DNA from 3 places in the Desulfovibrio mangrovi genome. Region 3 is predicted to be linked to each of the others. Evidence: predicted binding sites of a transcription regulator. Region 3 holds the regulator's gene; each other region holds the start of a gene.
What was found. Region 3 encodes sigma-54, which starts transcription at its own class of promoters, with help from an activator protein. Its sites were predicted from a motif close to CTGGCACGGNNNNTGCTT; they were not measured.

Region 1 (10,783 bases), 760 kb from region 3:
ATGCGCCTCGCTCATGTCCCACGCAACGATACACAGAACGCCCGCAAGGCTTGCCAAAGGAATAAGTGAAGCCAACGGAGCCAGGCAGATCATGAACAGAGCCAACGTAATGGCATGAATGACACCGGCAACGGGAGACGCAGCCCCAGCACGAATATTGGTTGCAGTACGCGCTATGGCACCGGTTGCGGGAATACCGCCAAACAGGCCTGAGGCCACGTTGGCGATGCCCTGCGCCACAAGTTCCGTAGAGGGTTCATGCCGCTCGCCGGTCATACCGTCCGCCACCACCGCGCTGAGCAGGGACTCGATGCCGGCAAGCAGGGCAATGGCAACGGCATCAGGCAGCATCTTTGCGGCGAGACCGAAGAAATCCTCGGGCATGGCGAAAGAAGGCAGCGTTGCCGGAATACCGCCAAAGCGGGAACCGATGGTTTCCACCTCCAATCCCCCCAGCCAGACAACCAGCATGGATGTGGTAATCCCGACAATGTGTGCGGGTATCCGCGGACAAAAACGACGGATGAGCAACATGGCAAAGATGGTCACACCGCCGGCAATGGCAGCTCCGTGCTGCATGGTGCCTATCCCTGTCCAGCAGGATGCCAGTTTGCCCAGAAATTCCGGAGGCTGTGCGCCAATCTGGAGCCCGAGCAGGTCTTTGATCTGCGAAGAAAAGATGTACAGGCCGATCCCGGCCGTAAACCCTGTTGTTACAGGATAGGGGATAAACTGCAGCACTTTGCCGAGTTTGAAGAACCCCATCAGCATAAGAAATACGCCAGCCATAAGCGTGGCAACCACAAGGCCTTCATAACCGTGCCGCGCAATAACGCCAGCCACGATCACGACGAAAGCACCGGTGGGGCCGCCTATCTGAAAACGGGAGCCTCCGAGCAGCGAGATGAGAGCCCCGGCAACAATGGCCGTGAACAAGCCGCGCTCCGGCGGCGCACCGGAAGCAATGGCAAAGGCCATGGCAAGCGGCAGTGCGACGACGCCCACCGTCAGACCGGCGCAGACGTCTCGCGTTAAATATGGTAGGGGGTAACCTGCCTTCAGGACGGAAAGCAGGGCAGGCCTGATCTTAAACGAGAACAGGCCGGAACGCTGATCACTCATGGTAACCTCCGAATAGAATCCTTGCGAACAAGGCTCTGAACGGCATGGTCACGGTCCGGCAGCGGCTTAAGTGTGTCGGGCCGCCCATACCCGCAAAGACACAAGGCCGCTGGAGGCGGCCATTTCTTGAGCGGGTTGTCGTCAGGGCTGTCGTATAAAGTACTCACTAACCCCCCATAAAGACAGTTGCAACACCTTTTTTTAAGAGTAAAACTCACACAAAACAACGTAACATGGCAACTTTAAAGATATACCCCTCCCCCAGCCTTAAACACCATGACAATAGTGCAGGAGACATGAATCAAACTTTACGGAAAATGAAGCATTGTGCTTGACACCCGAAAACGAACTGTTATTCTGATTTTAAGGTTAGGAAACGTCCTAGTGAAACCTTCAGCCAACATCTAACGCAGTTTGTAGGCTTAAGGCCCTGGCCAGAATTAAACACCGATACCAATTCTGAACCGGGATCTCCGCGCAAGCGGAGGTCCCGTTCTTCATTCCCCCCTGAGCAATCCCTCAACCCCCGCAAATCTTACTCCATTCTTCCCCCGCTTTTGTTCCGCCTTGACGCCCCAGAACAAACGAACTATCATAAAAAGTTCGCAAATTTGGATTTTTACTTCAATATCAAGAGGTTGCAGTTGAGCACGGACAAACGGCCCGACTGGGTCGCCCCAGAACATCTGCCCGCGCACGTATCTATCATCATGGATGGTAATGGCCGCTGGGCCAAAGCCAGAGGGCTTGAACGCACGGCAGGACATCGCGAAGGCACGGAAACGGCCCGCAAAATCGTCCGCGAAGCCCGCTCCATAGGCATCCGTCATTTGACCCTGTACACTTTTTCCAGCGAAAACTGGGCTCGCCCCAAGCAGGAAGTGGGCTTTCTGTTTGAACTGCTGGTTTCCTTTCTCAAGGATGAACTGCCCAGCCTGATGGAACAGAATATCCGTCTGCTGGTTCTTGGCGACATCGGCGCATTGCCGCTTCCTGCGCGCACCGCTCTGCAGCATGCCATGAAAAAAACCGCCGGTAATACCGCCATGACACTGAACCTTGCACTCAACTACTCCGGACGCGGCGAAATCGTCCGGGCAGTGCGCGCCATCATGGAAAGCGGAATTGCCGCCAAGGACATTACCGAACAGAGCATCTCCGACTATCTGTATACATCCGGTCAGCCAGACCCCGACCTGATGATACGCACCAGCGGCGAGTTGCGTCTCTCAAACTTCCTGCTCTACCAGCACGCGTACAGCGAATTCCATTTCACCCAGACCTATTGGCCCGATTTCAGCGTGGATGAATTCCGCTCCGCGCTTACCGCATACGCCAACCGCGAACGGCGGTTCGGCAAGACCGGAGACCAGATCAAGGCATGACCGACTCACACAAGCAGCGGTGGATAACCTCCATCGTCGTCCTTCCCTTTCTGATTACCGCCCTGCTGCTCGGCGGCTGGGCTCTGCTCGCGGCTACCATCATTGTCGCGGCTCTCGGACAGTTCGAATTCTACTCCATGTTCTGGCCCGGCAAGAGCAATCTCCCCTACAAGGTGATCGGCTGCCTTCTTGGAGCCGGCCTTCTGTATGGCGCTTTCATCGACAGCCCGTATACCATGCTCGCCTGCATCACCGGCGGCTTCTGGGTAGGCAGCCTTGGCTTCCTGCTGAGCTACGGCGCCGGCGAAAGCCATTCTGCCCGCTTCGAACAGGCGCAGGTGCTCACTGCAGGCATCCTGTATCTGCCGCTGGTCATCCAGACCGTGCTGCGCTTCTCCCCCGTTGAGACCGGCCTCATTCTGCTGGCCTGCTTTGCCTCCGACATCGGCGGTTTCTATGCAGGCTGCAAATTCGGCAAGCACAAGATATGGCCTACCGTGAGCCCCAAGAAGACGTGGGAAGGCTCCATCGGCGGCATGCTGCTGTGCACACTGGTCTGCCTTACCATCGGCACCGTGTTCGGCACGGCTCCGTGGTGGGCATGGCTGCCGCTCGGCCTGTTCCTGAACGTATCCTCACAGCTTGGCGACTTCTTCGAATCCGCTCTCAAGCGCACGCTGAACATCAAGGATTCCGGAACATTGCTGCCCGGCCACGGCGGCATTCTCGACCGCATAGACTCCATATTGCTCGCCCTGCCCGCCTATGCGCTGGCGCGTGCCGTATATACTTTCTTCTAGGATTACCGGAGAGTTGCCCACATGAGCTCCCAGTCCACGGACTATACGCTTGATCTTGAGCGGCTTGATGACCATCTTGACCGCGTCATGCAGATCATCGGAGACTACATCCGCACCGTGCGGACCGATCCGGTCATTGCACAGACCACCTATGAGAATGTGCGGGCTTTGTTCCCCTCGGAACTGCCGCGCGAAGGCCACGATCCCGATCAGGTGCTGGACGAGGTGGTGGCATCATTCCCTCCCGTCAACACCCGCATCGGGCACCCGCGTTTTCTGGCCTGGATCACCACCAGCCCATCTCCGGCAGGCACCATCGGCGAGCTGCTCAGCGTAGGCTTCAATCAGGCCCCCCTTTCCTTCAAGGGCGGCCCTGCTGCCACGGCACTTGAAAACATCGTCCTCACATGGTTCGCCGAGCTGTTCGGCTACGGCGAAGGATGGGGAGGCACCCTTGTTTCCGGCGGGACAGTGGCCAACCTCATGGGCATTACCGTAGCCCGTCAGAAGCACGTGCCCAATGTTGCGGAAAAAGGCTTGCAGGGCATGGAAAAGCCCATAACGCTCTACGTTTCCGATCAGGGGCACATGTCCATCTCGCGCTCGGCCATGCTGCTGGGTATCGGTCACGATCATGTACGCAGCATTCCTTCCGACGAAAATTTCCGCATGCGTGTGGATGCCCTGCGCGAAGCCGTGGAGGCCGACCGCAAGGCGGGCTTTCATCCCTTCTGCGTTGTCGCACAGGCGGGTTCCGTTTCCACCGGGGCCATTGATCCGCTCGACGAACTGGCGGACTTCTGCGCCGAGGAAGGGCTCTGGCTACATGTGGACGCCGCCTACGGCGGTGCCGCACTGCTCTCAGATATGCACCGGCACAAGCTGAAAGGCATAGACCGTGCCGATTCCATCTGCGTTGATCCGCACAAATGGTTCTTCGTACCGCTGGAGTGCGGCATCACGCTCTTCAAAAGCAGCGCACAGCAGAAAGCCACCTTCAGGGCCAAGGCTGCCTACCTCGGTCAGGAATCCGACTGGGACCTGAAGAACACCAATTTCCAATTGTCCCGCCAGGGACGCGCTCTCAAGCTGTGGTTCTCCTTCCGCACATACGGTACCGAACGACTGGCCTCCATCGTGGACCGCAACTGCGCCATGGCCCAGCTGTTCCTGTCCCTCGCCGCAGATTCACCGCACTGGGCGCCTGCGGCACCCGCAGAGCTTTCCATCGCCTGCGCCCGCTTCGTGCCTGAAGGTCATGAACACTGGGCTCAGGAAGTACTGGACCAATTGCAAATCGACATTCTTGCGGAACTGGAGCGCAGCGGCACAGGCTTCCTCACCCCTGCACGCATCGGCGGCAAGGCGGCGGTACGGCTGTGCATTGCCAACCACCGCACCACTGAAGACGACATCCGGCTGCTCTTTGGCGTAATGACGGAAATCGGGCTGCGCCTCTCTGCCAACGGCGCTCAGGCTTTCGTCACCCGGACACAGGATTCCCGAGCATGATCAATTACATCTCACCGTTGCCGGACACTTCGTGGTCGGACACCTTCCCCCGTTCTGTCGTCATTCTCGGCTCCACCGGTTCCATTGGCACCAGCGCCCTGCAGGTACTGCGCGAGCAGCCGCACATGTTCAACGTGATCGGTCTGGCCGGTGCCCGCAATATTTCGCTGCTGGCCCGACAGGCTGATGAATGGCGCCCGCCCTACCTTGCCGTTCTGGACGCAGCCACAGCGAACAGCCTGCGTTCCGCCCTGCCCGATGGGTACAACCCGACCATCCTCTATGGACCGGAAGGCTACGCACAGATAGCCTCACTGGAAGAAGCCAGCACCGTACTTTCCGCACAGGTAGGGGCGGCCGGGCTGCGTGCCACATTCGCGGCTGCACAGGCAGGCAAGGTCATTGCGCTGGCCAACAAGGAATCGCTGGTGCTGGCCGGAGACCTCATTCGTGAAGTCTGCCAGAAATCAGGGGCTTCCCTTCTGCCTGTGGATTCGGAACACAACGCCATTTTTCAAGCCCTGTGCGGACACGACGGCGCGAACGTACGCCGCATCATCCTTACAGCCTCGGGCGGCCCTTTCCGTGGCAAGGACAGGGAGTTCCTGCAGACGGTCACCCGCGCGCAGGCTCTGGCACATCCCAACTGGTCCATGGGCGCAAAGATTTCCATCGACTCGGCCACCCTCATGAACAAGGGCCTTGAAGTCATTGAGGCGCATTATCTGTACGGCCTTGCTCTTGAAAACATAGAAGTGGTTGTGCACCCGCAGTCCATCATCCATTCGCTGGTGGAGTATTCCGACTGTTCACAGATAGCCCACATGGGCCCGCCGGACATGCGCATTGCCATCGGCTACTGCCTCGGCTGGCCCAGACTGCTGTCCACGGGAGTAAAACCGTTGGATCTTGTGACGTGCGGCCCCTTGACCTTCGAGCAACCGGATATATCCTCCTTCCCATGCCTTGAACTGGCACGCGAGTCTCTGCGCGGCGGCAACGGCCTGCCCGTGGTGCTCAATGCAGCCAATGAAGTGGCCGTGGAAAGCTTCCTGCACGACCGCATCAGCTTCCTCGCCATTCCGGAACTGATCGAACGGGCCATGCGTGCCCACGATGGACATGCACCCAAAACCATTGACGATATTGAATCGCTAGACGCTGCTACCCGCGCACGCGTGCGCGAATGGGCGACCTAAACCCACCCCCAGCACGGAGCAAATCATTACCATGACCAGCGCCATAGCCATAGGTCTTGTCCTTGGCGGACTCATCTTCTTTCACGAACTCGGCCACTTTGCCGTTGCCCGCCTGTTCGGCATAGGCGTTCGGGCCTTCTCTCTCGGCTTCGGTCCTGCCCTGCTCAAGAAGCAGTACGGCAAAACCGAATACCGAGTTTCCCTCGTTCCGCTGGGAGGCTACGTCTCCCTTGCCGGTGAGAACGACGACAATGACCTTTCCGGTGGCTTTACCGAAGAAGAAAGTTTCATCAACCGCCCCACATGGCACCGCATGTGCGTCATCGTTGCCGGTCCCCTCGCCAACCTGATTCTGGCCTTCTTCATCTACTGGGGCCTTTTCTGGAGCAGCGGCCAGATGCACATGGCACCCGAAATAGGTGAAGTACTTCCCGATGCGCCTGCAGCTGCCGTGGGCATTCACACCGGTGACTCCGTTGTGGATATTGCCGGCACCCCCATAGTCTTCTGGAATGACATTGCCGACACCGTTGGCAAGAGCAACGGCAAAGAGCTCACCGTCACTGTTGACCGGCAAGGAAAAATCCTGACGTTCAACGTGGTGCCCGAGCGTCTTGCCCGCAAGAACATATTCGGCGAAGAGGAAGAAAGCTTCCTCATCGGCATTGCCGCTTCCGGCAAGACCGTTTCGGTGCCCCTGAGCGGCAGTTCCGCAGCCATCGCCGGACTTGAGCAGACCTGGGAAATGATCGGAATAACCGCGCAAGGCTTTGTCAAGATTGTCCAGCGGGTCGTTCCGATGGATAACGTTGGCGGCCCCATCATGATCGCACAGATGGTCAGCAAGCAGGCGGAGCACGGCCTTGCCGCGGTGCTGGCGCTGGCCGCACTCATCAGCGTGAACCTCGGTCTGCTGAACCTGCTGCCCGTGCCTGTCCTTGATGGCGGGCATCTCGTGGTGCTGCTCATTGAAACCGTCATCCGCAGACCGGTACCGCCCCGCGTGATGGATATAGCCTCCCGCATCGGCATCATGCTGCTCATAACCCTCATGATCTGGGCCACGTTCAACGATGTACGCAGACTCTAGCCTCACTCTTGTTCTGAACGGCGCGGAAGCGCGTCTGCAGATTGCCTGCGGCAACGGAGCCGAACTCGTCTTTTCACAAGAATGGTTCACTCCCCGTCATGGCATGCAGGTACTTGTACCGGCTCTCATGGACGGGCTCACCCGCATGGGGCTCACCCTGAACCATGTAGGCCGCATTGCCGTCATCCGTGGCCCGGGATCCTTCACCGGCCTGCGGCTGGTGCTTTCCACGGCGCTGGGTCTTGCCCGTCCCCTGGGGTTAACCATGGGCGGCATAGACTACATGAATGCCCTCGCGACAGACGCCCTTGCCATGACCGCAGACGCCCCCGTGTGGACGGTTACGCATGCACGCAGGGGTATTGTACACATTCAGGGCTTCCGCAACGTGAACGGGGAAACTGAAGCACTCTGCCCTGCAGATTCCGCCACACTGGAAGAAACTGCCACACGTATCAAGGCAAGCAGCAGCACCCCTGTTCTGCTGGGTTCCGGCTTACGGAAGAATCTTGCATTCTTCATGGAACAATGCCCGGAGGCCCTCATCCTGCCCGAACGCTTTGACCATCCCGCACCGGAAACCTTGCTGGCGCTGGCTCAGCACATCGAATATTCCACAGAGCCGGTTGAGCCACTCTACATCCGCCCCTGCGATGCAGAAGAGAATCTGGACAGCATTGCCGCCGCCAAAGGCCTTGACCCGCAGCAGGCCCGGGCAACGCTGACAAAGCTCACCACGACATAGCTGCCTCAAGCAAACAAGACCCCGCCTTCATAAGAAGGCGGGGTTTTTCATTTCCGGACAGGATGATGCGTACCTTCGCCGATTGCTGAGCACCTCCACGCTAAAGAAACCGGATTCTCAGCCGATAGGTATTACCGGAGGCATAGTTTGTCCCGCTTCTTCCCCAAGCACATGCTGGCACCAGCCTTGCACTGCATTGAGTGGAGTATTCTATCTGGGAAAAAAATGCCCGAGGTATCTTATGGCTGAATTAATGTCTGGCGGTATACATTTTTCCGGTCTCGCATCCGGTAGCGATTTCGATTCGATGATCACTCAGCTCAAAAAAGTTGAGTCCATCCAGATGAATCGCATGAAGCTGTGGAAGGGCGACTGGCAAAAACGTGTTGATGCCTTCGGCACCATCAACACGGAAATTCAGAATTTCCAAAGCACGGTCCAGAAAATGGATACCATGGCGGAATTTCTTGCAAAATCCGCCACCAGTTCGTTTGACACCGTTGCCACCGCCACCACGGACTCCAAAGCTTCCGAAGGCGTATACAAGATAGAGGTCGGACAGCTGGCTAAAAACTCCATGTGGACCTACAACACCGGATTTGCCAGCAAGACCGCCAAGGTCAATACGTCCGGCGCAAACCAGACATTTCAGTATACTTACAAGGGTAAACAGCGCACCCTGACGGTTGCCAGCAACACCACCGTCGAGGGGCTGGTCAACCTCATCAATTCCGATCCGCAGAACCCCGGAGTCAAGGCTGCGCTCATCAAGAACGGAGATCAATACAACCTGCAGATTCGGGGTATGGGTCTTGGCGCCGCGAACGCATTGAGCATTGATGCCGGCACCAATCTCACCAACCTGCAGGCACCGGACAGCCCTCTTACCAACTGGAACTATCAGGCTGCCCAGAATGCCTTGATTCGGGTCAACGACTGGCCAGCAGGCAGCTTCATCGAATCGTCGTCCAACACGGTTTCGGAAGTCATTGAGGGCCTTACCATCAACCTCAAGGATGTAGGCACAACCCAACTCACCGTCGGAACAGATCTCGAGAAGATCAAGCAGAACATTCAGGACTTCGTGGACGGCATGAACGCCGTGCGAACTAAAATGCTTGAGCTGACCAAAGTTGACTCCAACGCAAAGGCATCCGACCCCAACGATGAAAGCTCACAGTTCGACGCGGAAAAAGGATCGGTTCTTACCGGTAACTACGGTGTGCAACTGCTTTCATCGCGCCTGAAATTGGCCGTTTCCGGCAGAGCCGAAGGTTTTGACTACTATTCCGACGCCAACGGCGGGGAAGGCGACTATTATTCCACGCTGGCGCATATCGGCATTCTCACCGTAGCGGACCAGAGCGACAAGGATAACGGCCTGCTGCGCGTCGACATGGAAAAACTTGATGAAGCCCTTGCCAAAGATCCCACGGCCGTTGCGGAACTCTTTGCAGCGGACGGTATCGGCACCACGGATTCCCAGGATTTTTCCTTCTACTCGCAGGTCAAGGGAATCACCAAGCCCGGCATTTATGACGTCAGCTATGATGTGGATGCCACCGGCAACATCATCAATGCCAAGATAGGCGGACAGAACGCCAAGGTTGACCAGAATACTCACCAGATTTCATCTCTTACCGGCGACTCTCGCGGTATGGTCATTCAGGTGAACAACCTCGTTGCGGGAAGCTATTCCGACACGGTCCGTCTCAAACAGGGCAAGGCCGGTCAGATGGACGCCCTCCTCAAGGATGTGCTCAGCTCGGACGGAACGTTGAAAATTATCGAGAAGAACTATGAAGATATCATGGATGAGATCGATAAGAAGATAGAACGCGAGACATCGCGAATCATCCGCTGGGAACGCTCCATGCGATTGAAATTTGCCCGGCTGGAATCAACGCTCACGAAATACAACGGCCAGATGGAATCCCTGAACAAGCAGGTAGCCCAACTGGCGCAGCAGTAGGAGAACTAAATGCAGAAAGCAGCCAAAGCATATTTCCAGACACAGGTGGCCACCACCTCGCAGGGGAAGCTGCTCCTGATGCTCTATGACGGCTGCATCAAATTCCTCAATCAGGCAAAAATCAAGATCGAAGAACGCGATTACGCCCAAAAGGGAATACTTATTTCCAAGGCGCTCGATGTCATCAACGAACTCGATAGCAGCCTGAATGCGGAAAAGGGCGGCGAACTGGCGGAGAACCTGCACAAACTGTACTTCTACTGCTCAACCCGACTGCTCAACGCCAACCTCAAGATGGACATTGGCTACATTGACGAGGTCATCAAGATTCTGTCCGGCCTGCGCAGCGCGTATGCCCAGATCATAGATACGCCCGAAGCCACAGCGGCGGCCGCCATGACCACCCCCGTACAAACGGGACAGACGCATGTGTCCCATGTTCCGGCAGGCGGCATTCCCAAACCTGCGGCCTTTGGCGCCAAGGCACCGTTGCCCAAGGCAAACGCATTTGCCATGCAGACACAGGCGGCTACGGCACCTGCCCCGGCTAAAGCAACAGTTCAGACTCCCCCGCAGGCTCAGACGGCCTCACCCGCACCGCAACAGAAGCAACAAACGGTGCAGGAAACCGCCGCAAAGACACCGCCTGAACCGGCCATACCGCAAGAAAAGGCAGCCAACGACACCACTCCTCTGGACTTTTCCGGCAGACGCCTTTCCGGCGCCGCCATGTACAGAAAAATCGCAGCGCACAATACCCCATAAAGAAAAAGCGGGAGGCCGAAACCTCCCGCTTCTTTTTTCATCCATCGGACAACGAAGGCTAGAAAGCCTTGTTGCCTCCTTGCGCCTCGGCCTCACGTTCTTCCCGCCGCAAAGGCTCCGTCCACGCGAGAAGCGGCTTGGCCATGTCGCGGGACAGGGCCTGCATGATGGCTCCGGTAGGGTCGGATGGCAG
Region 2 (10,783 bases), 1.9 Mb from region 3:
ATGTACACACCGGCGGTGCTTGAATATGCGCAGTACGGCATACCGGCTACCATGCTCGGGACGCTGTGTGCGTTTCCCGTCACCAAGCATATCAACCAGAACGCATTCCGGCGTGTACTGCTCGGCGTCATCGTGGCCGCCGGAGTCGTCTGTCTGGTGCGTTCCATGCTGTAGTCAGTCGCCAGCGCCCTAAGGTGCCGACAGCGGCATCCGGACAGTAAAAACCGACCGGCTTGCACCCTTCGTGCTCCGGTCGGTTTTTTGTGTATCCTGTAGTGGCTATTCGTCCTCGATGCCGAGCTGCTTCATCTTGTACCGCAGTCCGGCTCCGGTAATCTGCATGATGCGCGCGGCCTTGGCCACATTGCCGCCCGTGACCCGCAGTACGTTGCGGATGCATTCGGTCTCGTATTCCTGCAAGCAGCTCTTCAGCGGCACCACGCTGTTTCTCCTGACCTCGCGGTAGTCAAAAAAGCCTCGTGCGGAGCGTGGCGTATCGCCTGCTTCCTGCGGTGCCGCCGCCGAAACCGGCTCCCGCTTCGGAGCGCCAACAGCGCAGGCCTCGCGGAAGTGGCGCGGCAGGCAATCCCTGTCGATAACCGTACGGCCGCCGAGCAGGGCAAGGCTGCCCTCTATGACGTGGAGCAACTCGCGAACGTTCCCCGGCCAGTCGTAGTCCAGGAACATCTGACGCACTTCCGGCGTCACGCCGATGGCGGCGGCCTGCGGATTTTGATCGGAGCGTTCGATGAACAGGCGCGCCAGCACGGGAATATCTTTTGTGCGTTCACGCAGGGGCGGCACGGCAAGACCGACCACGGCAAGGCGGTAGAAGAGGTCGCTTCTGAGAATGCCATGTCCCACGGCATTGAGCGGCGCTTCGTTCAGGATGCTGATGACCCGGACATCCACAGGAATCTCCGTGCGGGAGCCGAGGCGGCGCACCCGTTTTTCCTGCAGCACGCGCAGCAGCTTGGCTTGAAGTCCCAGAGGCATGGAGTTCAGCTCGTCCAGAATCAGCGTGCCGCCGTTTGCTTCTTCGAACAGGCCGGGTTTGTCGGTTGCGTCCGTGTATGCGCCCTTTTCCGTGCCGAAGAGGATGGCTTCCAGCAGGTTTTCGGGAATGGCGGCGCAGTTCTCGGCAATCAGAGGGTTGTTGCGCCGTTCGCTGGCAGAGTGAATGGCCTGCGCGAAGACTTCCTTACCTGTGCCGCTTTCTCCCCAGATCATCACGTGCGAAGGCGACTGTGCCGCAGCGCGTGCTTCGGCAAGTACGTCAAGCAGCGCAACGTCGTCTCCGGCAATGCTGTCGAAGGTATAGTGCGCGGCGGGTTGTCTGAGCGGAGCGGGGGCTCCCGTACGACGTTTGCGTTCCACCAGCGGGGCAGAGCCGGTCCAGATGGTGAAGGCGATCACGCCGTCTTTCCGGCCATTGTCGTAGAGCGGGAAGAAGTCCGTCACCGTGCCGGCGAGGTAGTTGTTCGTCGTCTTGTAGAAGTAGGACTTCTTGAGGATCGGCTCGCCCTTCCGGAGGCATTCGATGGTCGGAATGCATTCCAGTTCATGCGGCACGTACAGCTCGGTGATGTGCCGTCCCTGCACATTGATGCGGCTGAAGCCGTCCACCCGCCGCTGGATGGGGTTCATGTATTCGCACATGCCGTCGGCATCCACCACGGCGACGCCAAGCCCCATGTCGTCCCATATGGCGGTCATGGCCGGAGTCAGCACGCTTTTGCGGTTGATGTCGAAGAATCTGTTCTTGGTAAAATACAAATTTCACAACCTCGGTCGTATGGCGTCATTCACGGGGTAAGCACCTACTCTGCCGTTGCAGGGGGATGTAGAGCGAAAAGAAATTTTTCGCAAATGAAAAATTTCTTTCCAAAACGACTATTTTTTTCGCCTGCGTCTGTTCAGCTGTCGTGTCTGAAAGTCCTGTTAATTAGCGCTGTTGCTGCTGTTTTGGCGGAGTATGTGCAAACTGGCACACCCCCTGCTAGTGCCCAAAAGAACAAGCGAACGAAAACTCCTCTTAATCCTTAATTCAGCAACATATTCTCGCAAGATCAGGAGATATTCATGTCCACTCTTTCCACAGTACAGGAAACCGAACCCCGGGCCGATGCCCCCAAGGGCTACGGCATCAACTGGGATACCGCGGAATCGCGGGTTAAGGAGCTCAAGGACTATCTGATGTCCGCCCCGCAGGTGATGGATCCCGAACGCCTGCAGTTCCTGAATGAAGTATACGATGAATTCCGTGGCGAATCCGTTTTCTATATCCGCGCCAAGCTGTTTGAGCGCGTACTGACCAAGAAGAAGATCTTCCTTGACGGCAACCCCATCGTCGGCACCCTGACCGGTGTGCGCGCAGGCGTTTACGCCTACCCCGAATGGAACGTGTCCTGGATCAAGGAAGAAATGCAGATGGCCAAGATGGCCTCCCTCGGTGAGATGAAGATTCCCACCGAGACGCAGGAACTTCTGGAAAAGACCTACAAGCTTTGGAAGGGTCGTACCTGCATCGACCTGAACAACGCGCTGTACAAGGAAAAGTACGGCGAGAATCCCAAGCAGTACGCAAAGGCGGGCATGTACTATGAGAACGTGTCCGTTGCCAGCGGCTCCGGTATTGCCGACTACGGTCTGGTACTGACCAAGGGCCTGCGTCACCTTATCAATGACGTGAGAAAGCGCTTCGAAGAGTGCCCCACCACCTTGGAAAACAAGGAAAAGCACGATCTGTATCGTGCCATGCTGGTTACCTTTGATGCGGTTATCGCCCACTCCCACCGCTATGCCGAACTGGCTGAAAAGGCCGCCCTTGAGGAAGCCGATCCCAAGACCAAGGCCGAGCTGCTGGAAATCGCCGAAATCTGCCGCCGCGTTCCCGAACATCCGGCCCGCAACTTCCGCGAAGCCGTTCAGTCCTTCTGGTTCATCCACCTCGCCATTGAAGTGGAACAGATGGCCTGCGCCTGCTCTCCCGGACGCTACGGCCAGTACATGTACCCCTTCTTCAAGAAGGACATCGAGGAAGGCAACCTCACCCACGAACAGGTGCTCACGCTGCTCAAGTTCCAGTGGATCAAGCACCTCGAACTGGGCGAATACCAGGGCAACTCCTACGCGCTGACCCTCTCCGGCCACACCGGCCAGAGCATCACCCTCGGCGGCGTTGACGCCGACGGCAACGATGCCAGCACCGAGCTGGAAGAGCTGCTGCTCGAGACCCAGATCCAGATGAAGAACATTCAGCCCACGCTGACCCTGCTCTATCATCCGAAGCTGAAGGACTCCTACATGCAGAAGGTGGTTGAGTGCATCCGCGGCGGTTCCGGCCAGCCCCAGATCCTCAACAACAATGCTGTCATCCAGCGTACTCTGGCCCGCTTTGCCCAGTACAAGGACGGCATCACGCTGGAAGACGCGCGTAACTGCGGCAACTATGGCTGCGTGTCCACCGGTGTTTGCGGCAAGGGCAGCTTCATCACGCAGGAAGATCAGCCCTGTCTCGCCAAGGTCGTGGAACTGATGCTCCACAACGGCAAGTGCCCCGTGACCAAGAAGAAGGTCGGTGCCGAAAGCGGCGATCCGCTGCAGTTCGCAACCTTCGAGGACGCGTACGAAGCCGTGAAGAAGCAGCTCGACCACCTCTTCAACATCTCCCGCAAGCACTCCGACCTGAGCCAGATGGCCCGCGTGCATGTGGTGCCCAGCGTCTTCCGCTCCGCCATGTATGACGGCTGCATCGAGAAGGGGATGTGCGAAGAGGCCGGCGGCACCCGCTACCCGCAGGTGAACCCCATCATGACTGCTGGCATCGACGCGGCAAACTCCCTGCTTGCCATCAGGCATCTGGTCTTCGACACCAAGAAGATCACCATGGAGCAGCTGCTTGAAGCCATCAAGGCCAACTTCGAAGGCTACGAAGACATTCGCAAGATGTGCTTCGAGGCGCCCAAGCACGGTAACGACAACCCCGAAGATCAGGCTCTGGTGCAGCGGTTCTACCGCGACGTGGACGCTATCCACCACGCTCAGGGCCCCGACTGTTTCGGCTATCGTACTCCGCTGGACGCCTACTCCCTGTCCTACCACAACTACTTCGGCGCACTGATGGGTGCCCTGCCCAACGGTCGCAAGGCCGGTGTGGCCCTGACCGACGGCAGCGTATCCGCAATGCCCGGTACCGACCATGAAGGCGTTACCGCCCTCATCAAATCCGGTGCGGAAGCCATCGACACCGTCCGTTACGGAGCGAACCACTTCAACGTGAAGTTCTCCCCCTCCGTGCTGGAAGGTCCGCAGGGCGCACGTACCTTGATCTCTCTGATCAAGACCTATTGCGACTTCGGTGGTTCCCACATCCAGTTCAACTGCGTCAGTTCCGAGACGCTGAAGGAAGCGCAGGCGAAACCGTGTCAGTACTCTGATCTGATCGTCCGCGTGGCCGGCTTCAGTGCCTACTTCACCCGTCTGGACAAAGGTGTGCAGAACGAAATCATCAAGCGCACCGAATACGATTCCGGAAGGATGTAGCGTTCCACTGCGAAGGAGGGGGCCCGCCCCGCCCCCTTCTTCGCCCCTTTTCTCCGTGAGCGGAAAACCCCGTCGCCCACGGAAATGACTCCACAAGACCAAATGCGGAAGTGTTTATGAATCAGGGAATGATTTACAATATCCAGCGTATGTCCGTTCACGACGGCCCGGGACTGCGTACCACGGTGTTTTTGAAGGGCTGTCCGTTGAGCTGTCTCTGGTGCAGTAACCCTGAATCGCAGAAGACCACGCCGCAGATGTTGTTCTTTGAGAACCTGTGCACAGGCTGTGGCGCTTGTGCACAGGCTTGCTCCAACGGGGCTGTGACCATGTTTGGCGGCAAGTCCGGCCGGGATGTCGGCAAGTGCATCGACTGCGGTCAATGCGCACAGGCCTGCCCGAACAAGGCCCGCGAGATGTCCGGTAAGCTGATGACCGTTGAAGAGGTCATGGCCGTCGTACGGAAGGACGCTCTGTTTTATGACAACTCCGGCGGCGGTGTGACCTTCGGCGGCGGAGAACCCACCTCCGGCGGGCAATTCTTCCTGAATCTGGCGCAGGCGGCGCGGGATGAAGGCTATCATGTCACGGTGGACACCTGCGGCTATTGTCCGGAGGAACGCTTCGATAAAACCATCGGGCTGACGAACCTTTTCCTGTTCGACTGCAAACACATGCATTCGGGGCAGCACAAGGCGCTGACGGGCGTGGATAACGCAGTCATTCTGCGGAATCTTCGTGCGGCCTTGAGCTCCGGCACAGAAGTCCGCATCCGCATGCCGCTGATGCCGGACATGAACGACTCCGACGACAATCTTGCCGCCATGGCGGATTTTCTTGGTGAATTCAACCGGAGCGAGATCGAGATCATGCCGTGCCACGCCTTTGGTAAAAGCAAGTATGTCGCACTGGGCAAGTCTCTTCCCGAGGTTTCCCAGTATGCGCCGGAACAGCTGCATGCCGTTCTGGAGCGATTTGCCAAGCACGGGCTCAAGCCCGTCATGATATAATAAATAGTAGAATAAAGAGGACTTACATATGTTTGAGCTGACCGTCCCGGAGGAGATGCTTGATAAGCTCCGGAACATGCTGGAAGACGAGGATGAGGAAAGCTGTGTTCGACTGCGCGAGTATCAGGTTGGCGGTGGCTGACACGCCAAGATCGTGCTCGGTCTGGGCATAGACGAAGCGGATGAGGATGAAGATTTGCGGATTGACGTGAACGACGTTCCCTTCATCGCGGAAAAGGATTTTGTTTCCAAGTACGGCAAGAAATATTCGCTGACGTACAGCGAAAGCAAGGAGGTCGTGCTGACCCCCTTGGAGGCTGAGCCGTTACAGCTGTAATACATATACGTATGCATGAGCCCCTTGCCGGACACGGCAAGGGGCTTTTTTTTCGTCATCCGTTTCCGGAACGCTGTGTTGGCATTGCCCGTATGCACCCTGGTTATCATGTTCCGAACAGTGCATGTATGGAACAGTTTACAGGCAGGCACGAGGCTGCCGGTCTGGGCGGAGGTCTGTCGTGACGGAGGGGCAATGCACTGTGCTGCGCTGTGTCTTCAGAATAATTTCGGATCAGGTGAATGCCATGAAGATTGTGCGATGTATGCTTGTTTTCTTGCTGGTTCTCTCTTTGTCCGGGAGCTGTTTTGCGAAGGAATACTTTGTTGCACCGGATGGAGACGATGGCAACGATGGCTCGATAACGAGTCCGCTCAGGGACATTGAAAAGGCATTTTCGAAGCTCTCTGCCGGAGACACGTTAACCCTGTTGCCGGGAACGCATACTGTCGCCAGAACAATACGCTTGAATTTTCAGGGGACGCAGGAAGCCCCTGTTGTGCTGCAGGGCAGGCCAGGTGCAAAAATCCAAGGCGTCTTCGATAAACGCACGAACAAAAAACAGTTTGAGCCGGATGTCTATTGTACCGTGAACATGAAAGGAAAGTGGGGAATCGTACGGGATATCGAATTTGAAAAAATGGGCGGTTCCGGAATCAGCGGGCAAGTCATCAATTTTGTGTTCGAGAATCTGTATATCCATGATTACAGCAATTACGGGATGTTGTTCGGTGACGGAGCTGGCAATGTGCGCATAGTGAACTGCGCAATTACGGGCTCTGCGATTGAGCATGGTGTGTACCTGACAAAGAACTGTAAAAATTTTGTTTTTTCAGGATGCAGTTTTTCGGATACGGCGATCAACGGCATACATATGAACGGGAAATATGTCCGCGATGTTGTTATCGAAAAATGCTTCTTCTATGGCAACAGCAGAGACTGGGGTGCCTGTGTAACAATGATAAACGGCGCTACCAATGTGGTTGTGCGTAATAATGTTTTTTACAACAATCTTGGTCACCATTTCACGTTCGGGGCCGGCAGGGCTGTTGTTGAGCATAATACCCTGTACAACGATGGGGACAGAAAGGGGCAGATGTTTGTTGTTGTCGGCAGTATGCAGGACTGGGTGGTGCGCAACAATGTTGTTGCCCTCAATACCTACCCCGTCGACCTCAAGAACAAGGGGTTTGTCGCCCGAAAGCCGGTGTTCGACTACAATGCCTATTCCCGTGCGGCCTCTGATGTCGCGTTTTTCTCCGGGAACGGTCTGGAGCAGCATGGGGTGTTCAAAGCCGGGTTCGACTTTGCGGATGTCGGCCTCCTGCCCAGGTCTCCGCAGGGGCTTCAGCTTGAGAGCGGCAGCGACGGCGCTTCAGGGGCCCCCTTGCTTCCGTCGGTTGTTCATGACTTTGCGGGTAACAGGCGGGTCGAAGGCGGCTCGTACGGGGCATTTGCCTCGGCTGTCGAGTAAGTCGCAGCAGGTGTAGGATCTTCTGCCGCAGCGGATGCCCGAAAGGTGTCATCCCTCTGTTGAACATATGAAAAAGCCAGCCGAATGGGGATTCAATTCCCCATCCGGCTGGTTTCATAATTGCCGCAGCCCCGCATAGGGGCTCTTTGTTTATCGTCCGAGATCTGCCAGCAGCCGTTCGGCCTCGGCATAATAGTCGGTGAAGACGCCGTCCACGCCCATGTCGGCCATGACGCGCAGTTCGGCAGGATCATTCACGGTGTAGACGAGCACGACCAGTCCTCGTGCATGGGCTTTGTCCACGAATGCCTTCGAGATGGTGCGGTACCAGAGATTCAGAGAGACGGCGTTCATGGTCCGGGCCGCATCAAGCAGTTCATCCGCATAGTAGGCTCCGCCAAGGCAGGCCTCTACCTCTTCGATGAGAAGGGAACGGATGCGTGCATCGCTGCATGTTGTCTCGATGAGCGCAATGTTGTCGGCAAGCGAGGGAAAACGCGGGAGCATGTAGTCTTCATTGCCGTACGCGAACACCTTGGCGAAATACGGTTCCGCCTCTGTCCCCGTCTTCTCCACAAGGCGGTTGCGGCGTATGGCACCGTCCAGCAGGGCTATCTTCGCCTCCGGGCATACCTCGCGCAGCGCGGCAAGCTCCTGCCAGTTGAAGGAGCTGACCAGCAGGTCGGCGGTTACAAGTTTGCCGTCAGCGACATAGGCGTTGAAAAGCTCACCGGCCGGTCTGCCGGTGTTGTTTCCCTTCAGTTCCATATGAATGACGGGCCGCGTTTCCTGCGGCTGCGCAGCGAAGAAGTCGAAGACGTCGGCGAGGAAGGGGATACGGTCCTCACCCTGTGCGGGATCGCCGGCAAAGAGGCTTCTCAGCGTTGCGGCATCGGTCATGGAGACTTCGCCCTTGCCTGTGGAAACCTCTTCCAGCGCGAGGTTGTGCACCACCACAAGCTCTCCGTCCGCACAGAGCTGTACGTCGAACTCGATGGCCGGAACGCCTTCAGCCGTGACCCTTTCAAAGGAGCGTATGGTGTTCTGATTATATCCTGCGTACTTGCAGCCACGATGGCCTATCAGCAGCATTGGAGTCTCCGTTAGATGAGGTTGGGAAGGAACATGACCAGGCCGGGCACATAGGTCACCACCAGAAGGATCAGCACCAGCGCCACGATGAAGGGCCACACCTCGCGCACAAACTGCCCAACGGTCACCCCGGTGATGGCGCAGGTGGTGAACATCATGGAGCCGAACGGCGGTGTTATGCCGCCGATCATGATGTTGACGATCATGACCAGGCCGAAGTGGATCAGGTCGATGTTCATGCTCTTGACCAGCGGCACCAGAAGCGGCGCCACGATGATCAGCAGGGCTCCGCCTTCCAGAAACATGCCGAGGACAAGCAGCAGCGCATTGATCACGAGCAGGATAAGCCACGGAGAATCGGAGAGGGCCAGAATGCCCTTGGTCAGCTCGTGCGGGATGCGTTCCCAGCTCATGTACTGCCCGAACACGGAAGCCGCGATGATGATGAGCATGACCGAGCTGGTGGAAAGCAGCGTACTCTTCATGATGATGGGAAAATGTTCCCATTTCAGCTTCTTGTAGATGAACGCTCCGATGATGATGCAGAACAGAACCGCCATGGCCCCTGCTTCCGTGGGGGTGAATACACCGAAGCGAATCCCCACGATAATGCCGAGAGGCAGCAGCAGGCCCCAGATGGACTCTCTCAGCTGCTTGATGATCTCATCGGCCGAGGCTCTCTTTTCGCGCGAGGGTTTGTAGTCCCGCTTTTTGGCGATCATGTGCACGGTCAGCATGAGGCCGAAACACATGAGCAGGCCCGGCGTATAGCCGCCGATGAACATCTTGGCCACGGAGACCTGTGCGATGAGGGCGTAGATGATGAGGTTGATGCCGGGGGGAATGACCGGCGCAATGGCGGAAGAAGCGGCGGTAATGGCCGTTGCAAAGGGGGCACTGTAGCCGCGCTTGGTCATCTGCGGCACAAGGATCTTGGACTGCATGGCGGCATCGGCATTGGCCGAACCGGAGATGCCCCCCATGAGCGTGGAGAGCATGACGTTGACCTGAGCCAGCCCGCCGCGCATATGGCCGGTAAGCACCTCGGCCATTTTCATGAGGCTTGAGGTGATCCCGGAATAGTTCATGATTTCACCGGCCATGATGAAGAAGGGAATGGCCAGCAGCGGGAAGGACTGGGTGGCGGTGATGAACTTCTGCAGAATCAGGTCCGGCGGCGTACCCACATCACCGAAGGTGAAATAGGCCAGCCCCGCGGCCAGCAGGGCGAAAGAAATTGGGATGCTGGTGAAATAGAGCACCATTACGATGAGCAGAGGGAACGTGATCATGGCTTTTCTCCCGTTATCCTTCCTGTGCGCCGAACAGCTTGCGGATGTCGCGGAGCAGGAAGGACAGGGCGTATATGGTCATCAGGGCAAATCCGACCGTCAGCGCAGTGTTCACATAGATCGCTGGAACATCGAGAACGGGCGTGCGCTTCAGCTGGTTTGCCTGAATGAAAAGGGTGCTGAGGTAGACGATGTAGCCGTTGATGACGACCATCAGGCCATCGATGATCACGGCAAGAAGGGCTCGCCACGGTCGGGGTCCGAGTTTCGTCACGAAGTCGATGCCGATATGCATCTTGTAGCGGTAGGCCGCGGCCGCACCGACGAAGACGCTCCAGATGAAGGCGGTTGTGGCCACTTCCTCGGCCCAGAAAAGGCCGCCTTGAAAGAGGTAGCGGAGCAAGACGTTCACGATGACGACCAGAACGGTAATGCAGAGGAAGAAACCGCTGATGATCAGGTCGAAATTTTTGAAAAGCGTTTTGGGTGTGATAGACATTGTTCACCAGAAAAGGCGCATGGGAGGCAGGCCTCCCATGCGCCGGATAGTCGGGTTTAGCGCATTGCGTCCAGTTCAGAGAAGATGGCCTTGAACACGCCGGGGGTCATGCCGGGCTGTTCGGCATACAGGGGAGCCAGAGCCTTGCGGAAGGCGTCGCCGTCAACTTCGTTGAACTTCACGCCGTAGGATTCCAGTTCCTTCACAACGCCGCCGTGCTGGGACTTCAGGGTTTCAACCATGTGGTTTGCGCCCTTGGTGAACTCTTCCTGAATGATTGCCTGATACTTGGCAGGAATTTCGTTCCAGACCTTGGTGGAGATGTATACGCCGCAGGTGCCGAGAATGTGGCGGGTGTTGGCCACGTTCTTGGTGGGACCTTCGTATACCTTGGTGCCGATGTTGGTGAACTCGGAACCTTCAAGGCCGTCAACCACGCCCTGCTGAACGGCGGAAAGGGTTTCGCCCCAGGGCAGGGGGGTGGCAACGGCGCCCATGGCGGTCAGGGTGTCGATGTAGGACTTGGAGCCGGGG
Region 3 (10,783 bases):
CTCAAGGAAGCATACAAGAGCCTTCACGAAGCGCTTGTGCACGGTGGTTTGGCTAACAAGGTTAAAGTTGAGCTTGAATATGTGAACTCGGAAGAAATCACGGCCCACAATGTCAAGAAGATGCTGAAGGACCTTGATGGCATTCTGGTTCCCGGCGGTTTCGGTCTTCGCGGGGTGGAAGGCAAGATTCTTGCCATCCGCCATGCTCGCGAAAACAAGATCCCCTTCTTCGGCATTTGTCTCGGCATGCAGCTTGCGGTAATCGAATATGCCCGCAACGTGCTTGGCCTTGAAGGCGCTACCTCCGAAGAGTTCGATGAGATGGCCAAGGACAAGGTCATCTACCTAATGACCGAATGGTACGACTTCCGCCGTCAGTCCACCGAAAAGCGCGACGAGCTCAGCGACAAGGGCGGGACCATGCGTCTGGGTACCTATCCCTGTACGCTCCGTCCTGATACCAACGCCATTCGTGCCTACTCCGTGGAGAACATCGAAGAGCGTCACCGTCACCGCTTTGAATTCAACAAGGCCTATTTCCAGCGCCTTGAAGAAGCCGGACTCGTGTTCTCCGGTCTTTCTCCCGACGGTGAACTGGTTGAAATCGTGGAAATCAAGGAGCATCCGTGGTTCCTCGGTTGCCAGTTCCATCCCGAGTTCAAGTCTACTCCGATGAATCCGCATCCGCTGTTCCGCGAGTTCATCAAGGCCGCAAAGAAGAACAAGGCGTAACCTGCCTATGCGGCTGCAAAACGGACGCCGCGTGGTGTCCACTCCTGCCTATCCCTAAGAGGTGTAATCGGGGGCTCACGCATGTGTGCCCCCGATTTTATGCTTTCTTTCACGGGATGATTGCGGTAGTTAATTGATTTCATGATCAAGACGCAAAACAGGATAGCAATCTCAGCATGTACGCACACTTAGCTAAGCCATTATATGACTCTTTCGTTTCCGGCCCGTTTGTCTTTGCAGGACCTTGCGCTCTGGAAAGCTTTGAGCTGGCGTTGGAAACCGCCCATGCAGTAAAGGAAGCCGCGGCAGCCTGCGGACTCACCGCCGTATTCAAAAGTTCTTATGACAAGGCAAACCGGACATCTTTGAGCAGTTTCAGAGGTCCCGGCATGTCCAAGGGCCTTGAGTGGCTTGCCCGAATCAAGGAAGAGACTGGGCTGCCGGTCGTGACCGATATTCATGAGCACGAGCAGGCTGCTCCGGTGGCCGAAGTTGCCGACATCCTGCAGATTCCCGCCTTTCTCTGTCGCCAGACAAGTCTGTTGCAGGCAGCGGCCAGTACCGGACGCATAATTAATGTGAAAAAAGGGCAGTTTGTAGCTCCTTGGGATATGAAGCCCGCGCTGGACAAGCTTTTTGCTACCGGCAACCGTTGTATCCTTTTGACGGAGCGTGGAGCTTCCTTCGGCTACAACAATCTTGTGGTGGATTTCCGCTCTTTCCCCATTATGCAGTCCTTTGGGGTGCCCGTGGTGTTTGATGCAACGCATTCCGTGCAGTTGCCGGGAGGCCAGGGCGGTTGTTCCGGAGGCGACAGGCAGTATGTGCCCAAGCTTGCCCGTGCAGCAGTGGCTGCCGGTGTAAACGGCGTGTTCCTTGAATGTCATCCCGATCCGGACAAAGCGCTTTGCGACGGTCCCAACAGTTGGCCGCTGAACAAGCTGGCTCCTCTTTTGAAAGATCTTAAAACATTGTGGGCTGTTGATTATGCGTGCTGAGCAACTTGCCAAGGAAATCAAGGTCATCGTGCTTGACTGCGACGGCGTGCTCACGGATGGCGGCCTGTATTACGATGCTGAAGGAAAGGTAACCAAGCGTTTCAATGTGCAGGACGGCCTTGGCATCAAGGTGGTGCAGAAGGTGGGCATTCCTGTTGCCGTCATTACCGGTCTGGAATCCGATGCCGTTAAGGCTCGTATTACCACGCTGGGTATCGACGATTATTTTTCCGGTTTTCTCGACAAGATGGACTGTCTTGAGATCATCCGTTCCAAGTACGGCATCACCATGCAGAATATCGCATATGTCGGAGACGACTGGGTTGACCTTGGTCCTATGCGCGCCGTTGGTCTGCCCATTGCTGTAGCCAACGCGCAGCCGGAAACCAAGGATGTTGCCCGTTTTGTCACACAGTCCCGTGGTGGTGACGGTGCCGTGCGTGAGGTTATCCGCTTTATTCTCAAGGCGCAGGGCAAGCTTGAGCAGGCCATGAGCCGCTGGAACGTATAGGATGCGCATTCGCTATCTGTTGATCGGGGCAGCGGTGCTCGCTATTGCCGGTGTGGTTGCCATGAATCTGGTCTCGGAAAAGGTGGTGCACGAAGTACGTATGGCTGTGCAGCAGAACCAGCAGGGACCTGAAGGCGTGGTGGACCTTACCCTGAAAGGGGTGGAACTCCTCCAGGGGGAACACGGCGAAGAGTTGTGGCACCTTGAGGCTCAGGGGGCATGGTACGACCAGAAGGAAGGTGTTATTCAGGTCTCCCATCCGGTCATTACCTATTTCCTCAAGCCTGATAAGCAGGAGCTTGTGGTCCGTTCCGTTCGAGGCGTGGTCAATCAGACAGCCAAGATTGCCCGTCTGTGGGAAGATGTTGAAATCGAACGTAATGGCGGATACATCCGTAGCAGTCTGATGATCTATAACGGCACCAGTCACACATTGCATATTCCCGGTGTTGCCCGTTTTGACGGGCCGGATCTGTTCGGCAATGCCACCAACGTGACTTGGCACCTCAATGAAAACTTCGTGCAGGCGGAACAGGATGTCTCAGTCGAAATGCGCATCCGCCAGCGTCTGGATGATTTGGTGGAAGGAGAAAACAAGGATGTTTCGAACTAGTCGTTTACTCATTGCCATGTGTCTTGTGGCTCTTTTTGTTGCTACCGGGAGCGCTGCGTACGCCGAAGAGATGGTACCCATAAAGGTTACCTCCGATAAGCTTAACTATGATGCATCTGGCCAGAAAGTGACCTTTGAAGGCAATGTGCATGTGACGCATCCTGACGCCCAACTCTGGTCCAAGAAAATCACCATCCTGCTTACTCCCAAAGACAACAAGCCCAAAGAAAAGAAAGAAGATGACGGAGCCGCCATGGATCCCGGCCAGATCGACAAGATCATTGCCGAAGGTACCGTCAAGGTTGTCATGACCGACGGCAAGACCGGTGACTGCGAGAAGGCGACGTACAACCTCGGCACCGGAGTTCTGATCATGGAGGGCTCACCCGTGCTGAGAGATGGCGCCAACAGCATTCAGGGCGAGACCATCAATTTTTATGTGAAGGAAAACAAGAGCGAAGTTCTTGGCTCTTCCGCACTTCCTGTAGAAGCCCTTTTCTCCGCTCCCAAGCGCGTTAAGAAGTAGGCAGCATGTCGGTTCTTGAAGCTGAATCTCTCCATAAGCAATACGGCAAGCGTGAAGTTGTTCGTGGTATTTCCCTGAGTATGAAGCAGGGCGAGGTGGTAGGCCTGCTTGGACCCAACGGGGCAGGCAAGACAACGACCTTCTATATGCTCATCGGCATGGTCAAACCCACAAGCGGTATTGTCCGCTACGATGGCAGCGAAATCACGGACTGGCCCCTGCACGAACGTGCCCGTGTCGGTCTGAGTTATCTTCCGCAGGAAAGCTCCGTATTCCGCAAGCTGACAGTTCGTCAGAATCTGGAGCTCATTCTGGAGCATACCGATATGCCCAAATCCGTCCAGCGGAAGAGGGCGGATACATTGCTTGAAGAGTTCCGCATTACCCACATTGCAGACTCCATGGCCATGCATCTTTCCGGCGGTGAGCGTCGTCGTCTGGAAATAGCCCGTGCCCTGATCCGCAAGCCGCGCTTTATCCTGCTGGATGAACCCTTTGCCGGTATCGATCCTCTTGCTGTAGACGATATTCAGGCTATCATTCGGGGGTTGAGCAACCGGGGTATAGGTGTCCTTATTTCTGACCACAACGTGCGTGAAACGTTGAATATCTGTGACCGTGCATATCTTGTGTTCGAGGGGCAGATCATCCTCAACGGCACTCCTGCGCAGATAGTGAACGATCCCAAGGCCAGACGCGTCTATCTTGGTGAAGGATTCAGCCTGTAAGTTTTCCAGTTTTTTCTGACAACTCTCTAAAAAGTTTTGAGAAGAGATTTCTCTATGCCGCAAAAGCCCGATTTTCGGGCTTTTCTTTGTTGCATGGTTATTGCTTGTATGGCAAAAAGGAGCCAGGCATAGAGATTTTGGAATGCTTCTTGATAGGGGTGGATTTTACTCAACGCAGAACAGATCTTTCCTGTCGGTGAAAATCTGGCAGGGTAACGATTTCGGATGACAGCGCCTATGGCACTTGAACTACGTCAGCAACTGAAGCTCTCTCAGCAACTCGTAATGACGCCGCAATTGCAGCAGGCGATCAAGCTGTTGCAGTTGTCCCGTCTTGAGCTCATGGAGACCGTGCAGCAGGAGTTGCTGGAGAATCCGTTTCTCGAAGAAGCTTCCGAAGCCCTCACACCGGCGGATGCCACGGAAAAGCCTGAGCTGCGTTCCGAGACCGCCGAAGCCTATGACAAGGAACTCGCCTCCAATGCCGACTGGGAAGACTATCTGGGAGACTTTTCCAGTACGACCAGACAGGTTGCTTCCCGCGAGACCGAAATTCCCGAGGAAGGCACCTCCTTCGAGGCCCGCTTGTCTTCCCGCCCGTCTCTGGACGGCCATCTTTCCTGGCAGCTCACACTCTCCAATATAACCGAACGCCAGCACACCATAGGCGAGATCATTATCGGCAACATCGGTTCCAACGGCTATCTGCATGCCTCTCTTCAGGAAATGGCGGAGATGGCAGGGCCCGATGTCGAAACGGCGGAAGTGGAAGAGATGTTGCGCCGCATTCAGCGCTTCGATCCAGTCGGCGTTGCCGCACGCACGCCTCAGGAATGTCTGCTGGTGCAGATTGAAGTGCTGGGCTACGACCGCGACCCCGTACTGGTGGAAATCGTCCGGGATCACCTTGAGGATCTGGAGAAGCGCCGCTACAAGCCGCTGTGTCGCAAGTTCCGTATCAACATGGATGATCTTCGGGAGTATCTTGAACTCATCCAGACCCTTGATCCCATGCCGGGTGCCAGTTTCGGCAGCAGCGAACCTCAGTATGTGGCACCGGATGTATTCGTGCACAAATATGACGGAGAGTTCGTCATCATTCTCAACGAAGAAGGTCTGCCAAGTCTGCAACTTTCTGATATAGTTGATACTCTTCCTGTGGTGACAGGATCTGACAAGGATTATTTCCAGGAGAAGATGCGTTCTGCTTCATGGCTCATCAAGAGCCTGCATCAGCGCCAGCGCACGCTCTACAAGGTTATGGAGAGTATCGTAAAATATCAGCGCGGCTTCTTCGAGGAAGGTGTAACCGCACTCAAGCCTTTGATTCTCAAGGATATCGCTGACGATATCGGTATGCATGAATCCACGGTCAGCCGTATTACCACCAGTAAATACGTGGCGACCCCGCACGGAATTTTCGAGCTGAAGTTCTTCTTCAACAGCGCCATCGGTATGGATGATGGCAGCTCCGTAGGCTCTGAGAGCGTTAAGGCCCTCATTAAGCAGCTTATTGGCGACGAAAATCCCAAACGTCCGCTCAGCGATGAGCGCATCGGTGAAATTCTCAAAGAAAAATTGCAATTGAATATTGCCCGAAGAACCGTTGCGAAGTATCGTACAGCTATGGACATCCCTTCATCGTCCAAGCGGAAGTCCGCTTTTTAACGGAGGGAGCTTCCGGCAGCGCCGGGTCGGGTTGGAGGCAACCTCAAAGACGTGAGAGGCATAACTGCACAAAGTGCAGTATCTCGAACATTTAAGGAGGCATATATGAACATCGCATTCACATTCAAGAACTTCGAGCCTTCCGATCATCTGAAGAAGTATGCCCGCCGTCGTTTTGAAAAGCTTGGCAAGTTCCTGCAGCCGCACGGTAAGTCGGAAATGCAGGTGGGAATGAGCGTTGACAATTACCGTCACAGAATTGATGTGACGCTGGTTGCCGACAACCTGAACCTCTCTGCCAATGAGAAGTCTGAAGATATGTATGCAACGGTTGACCTGGTCTTTGACAAGCTCTCTTCCCAGGTGAAGAAGCATGTGGAGAAGGGCAAGGATCACCGTCGCGGTGCAGAGATGGCTCTGCGTGAAGACATCTTCAGCTATGCTGATACCGGTGCCGGTCGCGAACGTACCATTGTCGGTACTGACCGCTTTACCCCCAAGCCGATGGGGATTGACGAAGCCGCTCTGCAGCTCGACTCCCTGGACTATGAGTTCCTTGTGTTCCTGAATGCCGAGACGGAGCGCGTAAACGTCATCTACCGTCGTGAAAACGGAGACTTCGGTCTCATTGATCCGACCTTCTAGGATTCTGAAAAATGAAACTGGGTGATTACCTGGATAAAGAAATGATTCTGCCCGAGCTGACCGCCAGCACCAAAGAGGAGGTGCTGGCGGAGCTCGTTGCGGCCGTGGTCAAGGCAAACCCGAATCTGGACAGTGAGCGTGTTCTCGCTGTTCTCAAGGAACGGGAAAGCCTCGGAACCACAGGCATAGGCGATGGCATTGCCATCCCGCACGGCAAGCTCGACACTCTGGACAAGATTATCCTCGTTGCTGGCCGCAGTACTTCCGGCGTGGACTTTGAATCGCTGGATTTCAAGCTCTGCAATATCTTCTTTCTTGTCCTTGCTCCGGAACAGGTGGCCGGAGTACATCTGCGCATTCTGGCTCAGATTTCCCGCCTGCTGAAGGACAAGGAATTCAGAAACGCCATTATGTCTGCCTCCGGCGTTGATGAACTCTGGCAGCTTCTTGCCGACGCCTGAGGACGCCACGCATTATGGACTCTACTTCTCCGTCATTTCCCGTCCTTGTCGTCACCGGGTTGTCCGGTGGCGGCAAGAGTACCGTTCTCAAGGTCTTCGAGGATCTGCGTTACTATACGATTGACGGACTCCCCGTATCCCTCGCCATGCAGTTGGTCTCCATTCTTGATGAACGGAGTCTGGCCAAGTATCGTGGTCTGGTGCTGGGAATGGACCTGCGCCATTTCGAGTTCGACAGCGGTTTTCATGCCATTCTGCAGGCAATGCGGGACAAGGGGGTGGCTCCTGCGATCATATTCATGGAAGCACGGCCCGACGTAATAGTCCGTCGTTACAAGGAAACACGTCGTCCGCATCCTCTTGAGAGCGGCGGACTGGGCCTTGAACAAGCCATGGAGACTGAACGTAAGCTGCTTGAGCCGGTCCGCGCCATGGCCGATCTTGTAATCGATACTTCCGATTATTCCATTCATGATATAAGGCGGGTCATCCAGCAGAAATGGACCATTATCGAGGGCAACAGGCGCAGCATGCGCGTGCATTTGTTGACCTTCGGCTTCAAGTACGGCACACCTGCCGAGGCCGATATGGTGTTCGACCTGCGTTTTCTGCCTAACCCTCATCATGAACCGGATCTTCGGCCCCTTTCCGGAAAAGACCCCGTCATATCAAAGTATGTGCTCGGTTCCGGCGTGGGGAAGGAATATCTGGAGCGTCTGACAGAATTCCTGCACTTCACGTTGACGCAGATGGAGTCTGAAGGGCGTTACCGCGCCACAGTCGCCATTGGCTGCACGGGGGGCAGGCACCGGTCGGTCGCCGCAGCTGAAGCCCTTTTTGAGGCTTTGAAAAACTTTGATTTTGCTGTATCCATTGAGCACCGGCATATGGAGCTGGTCTAGCTTCGTCAGAACGCACTTTTTGCCTATTATTTCCGCCGGTGGAGAATACTGCCCACATGACTGAATCCATTAAAGAAGTTGCCCCTGTCGGCGTGGTTATCGTTACCCACGCTGATTACGGTTCCGCTCTGCTGCGTGCTGCGGAAGTCATTCTTGGTACGCAGGACGACTGCGGTACGGTGAGTGTTGACGGTACGCAGGAAGTTGCGCAGACCGTTGCCCGCCTCAAGGAAACCGTTGCCCGTGTAGACAAGGGCAGGGGAGTTCTCATTCTCACCGACATGTTTGGTGGCACCCCCACCAACCTGAGCCTTTCTCTGCTCAGTTCCGGCAATGTTGAAGTGCTTACGGGGGTGAACCTTCCCATGCTGCTCAAAGTGTTCGGTTGCCGGAAGATGGATCTGCATAAACTGGCGGAAGAAGCCAAGACTGCGGGCGACAAGGGAATTGTCGTGGCAGGCGAAGTGCTGCGCCGAAAGGTTAAACACGGGTAGCGCGCCATGCAGTGGGTTCGTATAGACAACAGGCTCATACACGGGCAAGTCATCGAAACCTGGCTGCCCTACACACGCGCAAAGCGCCTTCTGGTCGTCAATGATGAAATGGCGGCCGATGATTTGCAGCAGCAGATCGCCTCACTGGCTGTTCCCGGCCGCATCAAGGCAGATTTCATTCACGTGCACTCCCTCAAGGATTACGCAACAAAGCATGCTGGCGAGATGCAGGATACCCTGGTTCTCGTAGCTAATTGCGGTGATGCGAGGCGTATTCTCGAGAATGGTTTTTCCTTTTCTGTGCTGAATATCGGCAATCTTCATTATTCCCCGGGCAAGAAGCAGCTATGCGCTCATGTGGCCGTAACCGAGGAAGATGAGGCCTGTCTGCGCTTTTTCTGCAAACGCAGCGTTGAGCTGGACTTCCGATGTGTTCCCAATGAGCCGGTCCAAGTCAAGGGGTGGTAATAATGGATAGTCTTCTTCCTTCCGTCCTCTGGGTAGCTCCCCTCGCTTTTTTTTTGCCTTCTCGTCTGTTCTGCGATTTGCGCTGAATTTTGGCTTTCTGGAGCGCCCGCTCGCTGCCGGCTTCCTGTGGGGAGTCGCAACAGGAGAATGGGCGCTGGCCATTCACGTTGCCATTTTCTTTGAGCTCATCTGGCTCGACCTGTTCCCCGCCGGTACGTACATTCCCCCCAATGCTGTAGCCTCAATGCTGCTTACTCTGGGTGTTTCTCGCTACTTCAATATTCAGGACGCCTCGCTGCTTGCTTTTCCCATGCTTGTCAGCCTGCCTGCCGCATTGCTTGCATCACGTATTGAATACTGGCAGCGCAAAATGCAGAACGCCGGGTACAACCGGCTTATCCAGTGGGGCAGAAAAGATGTGGAGGACAGCGAGCCGGGCCGGATTCTTTTCCGCTCACTCCTGCAATCCTTTGTCATGCATGTGGCGTTCTTCTGTCTCTGTCAGCTTGTGCTTATTGGCACGATCAGAGGTTTGTCCTGGTATCTTGGTCACCTGCCGGTAATTAATGGGGTGGAGTGGCTGCATCTCTGGTTCGTTGCAGGGCTTGGCGGCGTCATGTCTCTTCGTGTCCGACGTTCCTACTTCGTATTCGCGCTCGGCCTTGTCTCCATTGTCCTGATCGGCATTGCCTGATTTCGCTTTGAACTTCTGATTTTTCCAAAAAAAATGGGGCCTACCCCCTTGCTCCCACTTGGCAGACTTTTATGTTTGTGCTATTTGGCACAAACTATTTTAGGAAGAAGGCGAGCTAATCGCATAGTCAAACCCAATTTGGAGGAGTTTTACCATGGCAATTCTCGTTATGGGTCATATGAACCCCGATACCGACTCTATCATTTCCGCTATCGCTATCGCTGACCTGCTCAGCAAGCGCGGCATGGAAGCCAAGGCTGTTGCTCAGGGCGAAGTGACCCCCGAGTCCGCTTTCGTTCTCGCAAAGTTCGGCCTGACCGCTCCCGAAGTTGTTACTTCCGTTGCCGGCCAGAAGCTGTGGCTCGTTGACACCACCGACGGTGCTCAGCTGCCCGCAGACATCAAGGACGCTGAAGTTGTTGGCGTTGCCGACCACCACAAGCTGGGTGACGTAACTACCTCCAACCCCCTCGAAATGTGGGTATGGCCCGTAGGCTGCTGCGGCACCGTTATCAAGGCCATGTACGACTTCTACGGTGTTGAAGTGCCCAAGGGCATCGCAGGCGGCCTGCTCTGCGCCATCCTGTCCGATACCGTTATGTTCAAGTCCGTTACCACCACCGATGCTGACAAGAAGGCTGTTGCCGAACTCGCAGCTATCGCCGGCGTAACCGACACCACCGCAGTGGGCATGGAAATGTTCAAGGTGAAGTCTGCTGTTGACGGCGCTTCCATGGAATCCCTCGTATTCCGTGACTACAAGGACTTCGACATGAACGGCAACAAGGTTGGCATCGGCCAGCTCGAAGTTGTTGACCTGTCCATGCTGGACGCAGTGAAGGACGGCCTGTACGCAGAAATCCAGAAGGTGAAGGCTGCTGGCCGTCACTCTGTATTCCTGCTCCTGACCGACATCATGAAGGAAGGCTCTGAAATGCTGATCGTTTCCGACGATCCTTCCGTAGTTGGTAAGGCCTTCGGCGTTGAAGCAACCGGCAAGAGCGTATGGCTCGACGGCGTTATGAGCCGTAAGAAGCAGGTTGTTCCCAACTTCGAAAAGGCTTTCAAGGGCTAATCAAACAGCCTGTTGATTGAATGCCAAGGCCCGGTGCGTTTCGCACCGGGCCTTTTGTGTTCAGTGGGGCAGCAGCAAGCTTATCGCCGGATTCGGCTCAAGGCAACGCAACGCATTTCGCGAAGCCGTATGCCTGATTCCGGCCCCTTGTTCCGAAGCTCATCCGGCAGAACGACATTAAGGATTACCTCCCGGTCCTTACTCATGGTGTCAGAATGGTCAACGCCGCAGTCAGCCTTGATCAGTCGGCAAAATGATTCCAGCAGGC

Region 1: the regulator sigma-54 is predicted to act here: its motif matches at 8,028-8,045, upstream of fliD (flagellar filament capping protein FliD).
Region 2: the regulator sigma-54 is predicted to act here: its motif matches at 1,985-2,002, upstream of N1030_RS13805 (glycyl radical protein).

Annotation. Positions count from the first base shown of each region.
Region 1 is NZ_CP104208.1:1,747,485-1,758,267, forward strand. Features, by position in the region: gene sulP (sulfate permease) at 1-1,122, opposite strand, end outside; gene uppS (polyprenyl diphosphate synthase) at 1,833-2,507, shown strand; gene N1030_RS08090 (phosphatidate cytidylyltransferase) at 2,504-3,307, shown strand; gene N1030_RS08095 (pyridoxal phosphate-dependent decarboxylase family protein) at 3,329-4,819, shown strand; gene dxr (1-deoxy-D-xylulose-5-phosphate reductoisomerase) at 4,816-6,018, shown strand; gene rseP (RIP metalloprotease RseP) at 6,050-7,108, shown strand; gene tsaB (tRNA (adenosine(37)-N6)-threonylcarbamoyltransferase complex dimerization subunit type 1 TsaB) at 7,092-7,853, shown strand; gene fliD (flagellar filament capping protein FliD) at 8,095-9,825, shown strand; gene fliS (flagellar export chaperone FliS) at 9,835-10,590, shown strand; gene N1030_RS08125 (hypothetical protein) at 10,649-10,783, opposite strand, start outside.
Region 2 is NZ_CP104208.1:3,074,007-3,084,789, forward strand. Features, by position in the region: gene N1030_RS13795 (sulfite exporter TauE/SafE family protein) at 1-174, shown strand, start outside; gene N1030_RS13800 (sigma-54 interaction domain-containing protein) at 280-1,776, opposite strand; gene N1030_RS13805 (glycyl radical protein) at 2,083-4,545, shown strand; gene N1030_RS13810 (glycyl-radical enzyme activating protein) at 4,662-5,555, shown strand; gene N1030_RS17675 (ErpA-related iron-sulfur cluster insertion protein) at 5,584-5,892, shown strand; gene N1030_RS13820 (right-handed parallel beta-helix repeat-containing protein) at 6,140-7,366, shown strand; gene N1030_RS13825 (glycerophosphodiester phosphodiesterase) at 7,517-8,458, opposite strand; gene N1030_RS13830 (TRAP transporter large permease) at 8,470-9,750, opposite strand; gene N1030_RS13835 (TRAP transporter small permease) at 9,764-10,249, opposite strand; gene N1030_RS13840 (C4-dicarboxylate TRAP transporter substrate-binding protein) at 10,306-10,783, opposite strand, start outside.
Region 3 is NZ_CP104208.1:986,965-997,747, forward strand. Features, by position in the region: gene N1030_RS04505 (CTP synthase) at 1-732, shown strand, start outside; gene kdsA (3-deoxy-8-phosphooctulonate synthase) at 909-1,730, shown strand; gene N1030_RS04515 (KdsC family phosphatase) at 1,720-2,241, shown strand; gene lptC (LPS export ABC transporter periplasmic protein LptC) at 2,243-2,854, shown strand; gene N1030_RS04525 (LptA/OstA family protein) at 2,841-3,380, shown strand; gene lptB (LPS export ABC transporter ATP-binding protein) at 3,386-4,108, shown strand; gene rpoN (RNA polymerase factor sigma-54) at 4,346-5,776, shown strand; gene hpf (ribosome hibernation-promoting factor, HPF/YfiA family) at 5,882-6,421, shown strand; gene N1030_RS04545 (PTS sugar transporter subunit IIA) at 6,433-6,882, shown strand; gene rapZ (RNase adapter RapZ) at 6,897-7,784, shown strand; gene N1030_RS04555 (PTS sugar transporter subunit IIA) at 7,841-8,278, shown strand; gene N1030_RS04560 (PTS sugar transporter subunit IIB) at 8,285-8,746, shown strand; gene N1030_RS04565 (PTS sugar transporter subunit IIC) at 8,775-9,440, shown strand; gene N1030_RS04570 (manganese-dependent inorganic pyrophosphatase) at 9,595-10,515, shown strand; gene N1030_RS04575 (tRNA nucleotidyltransferase/poly(A) polymerase-related protein) at 10,596-10,783, opposite strand, start outside.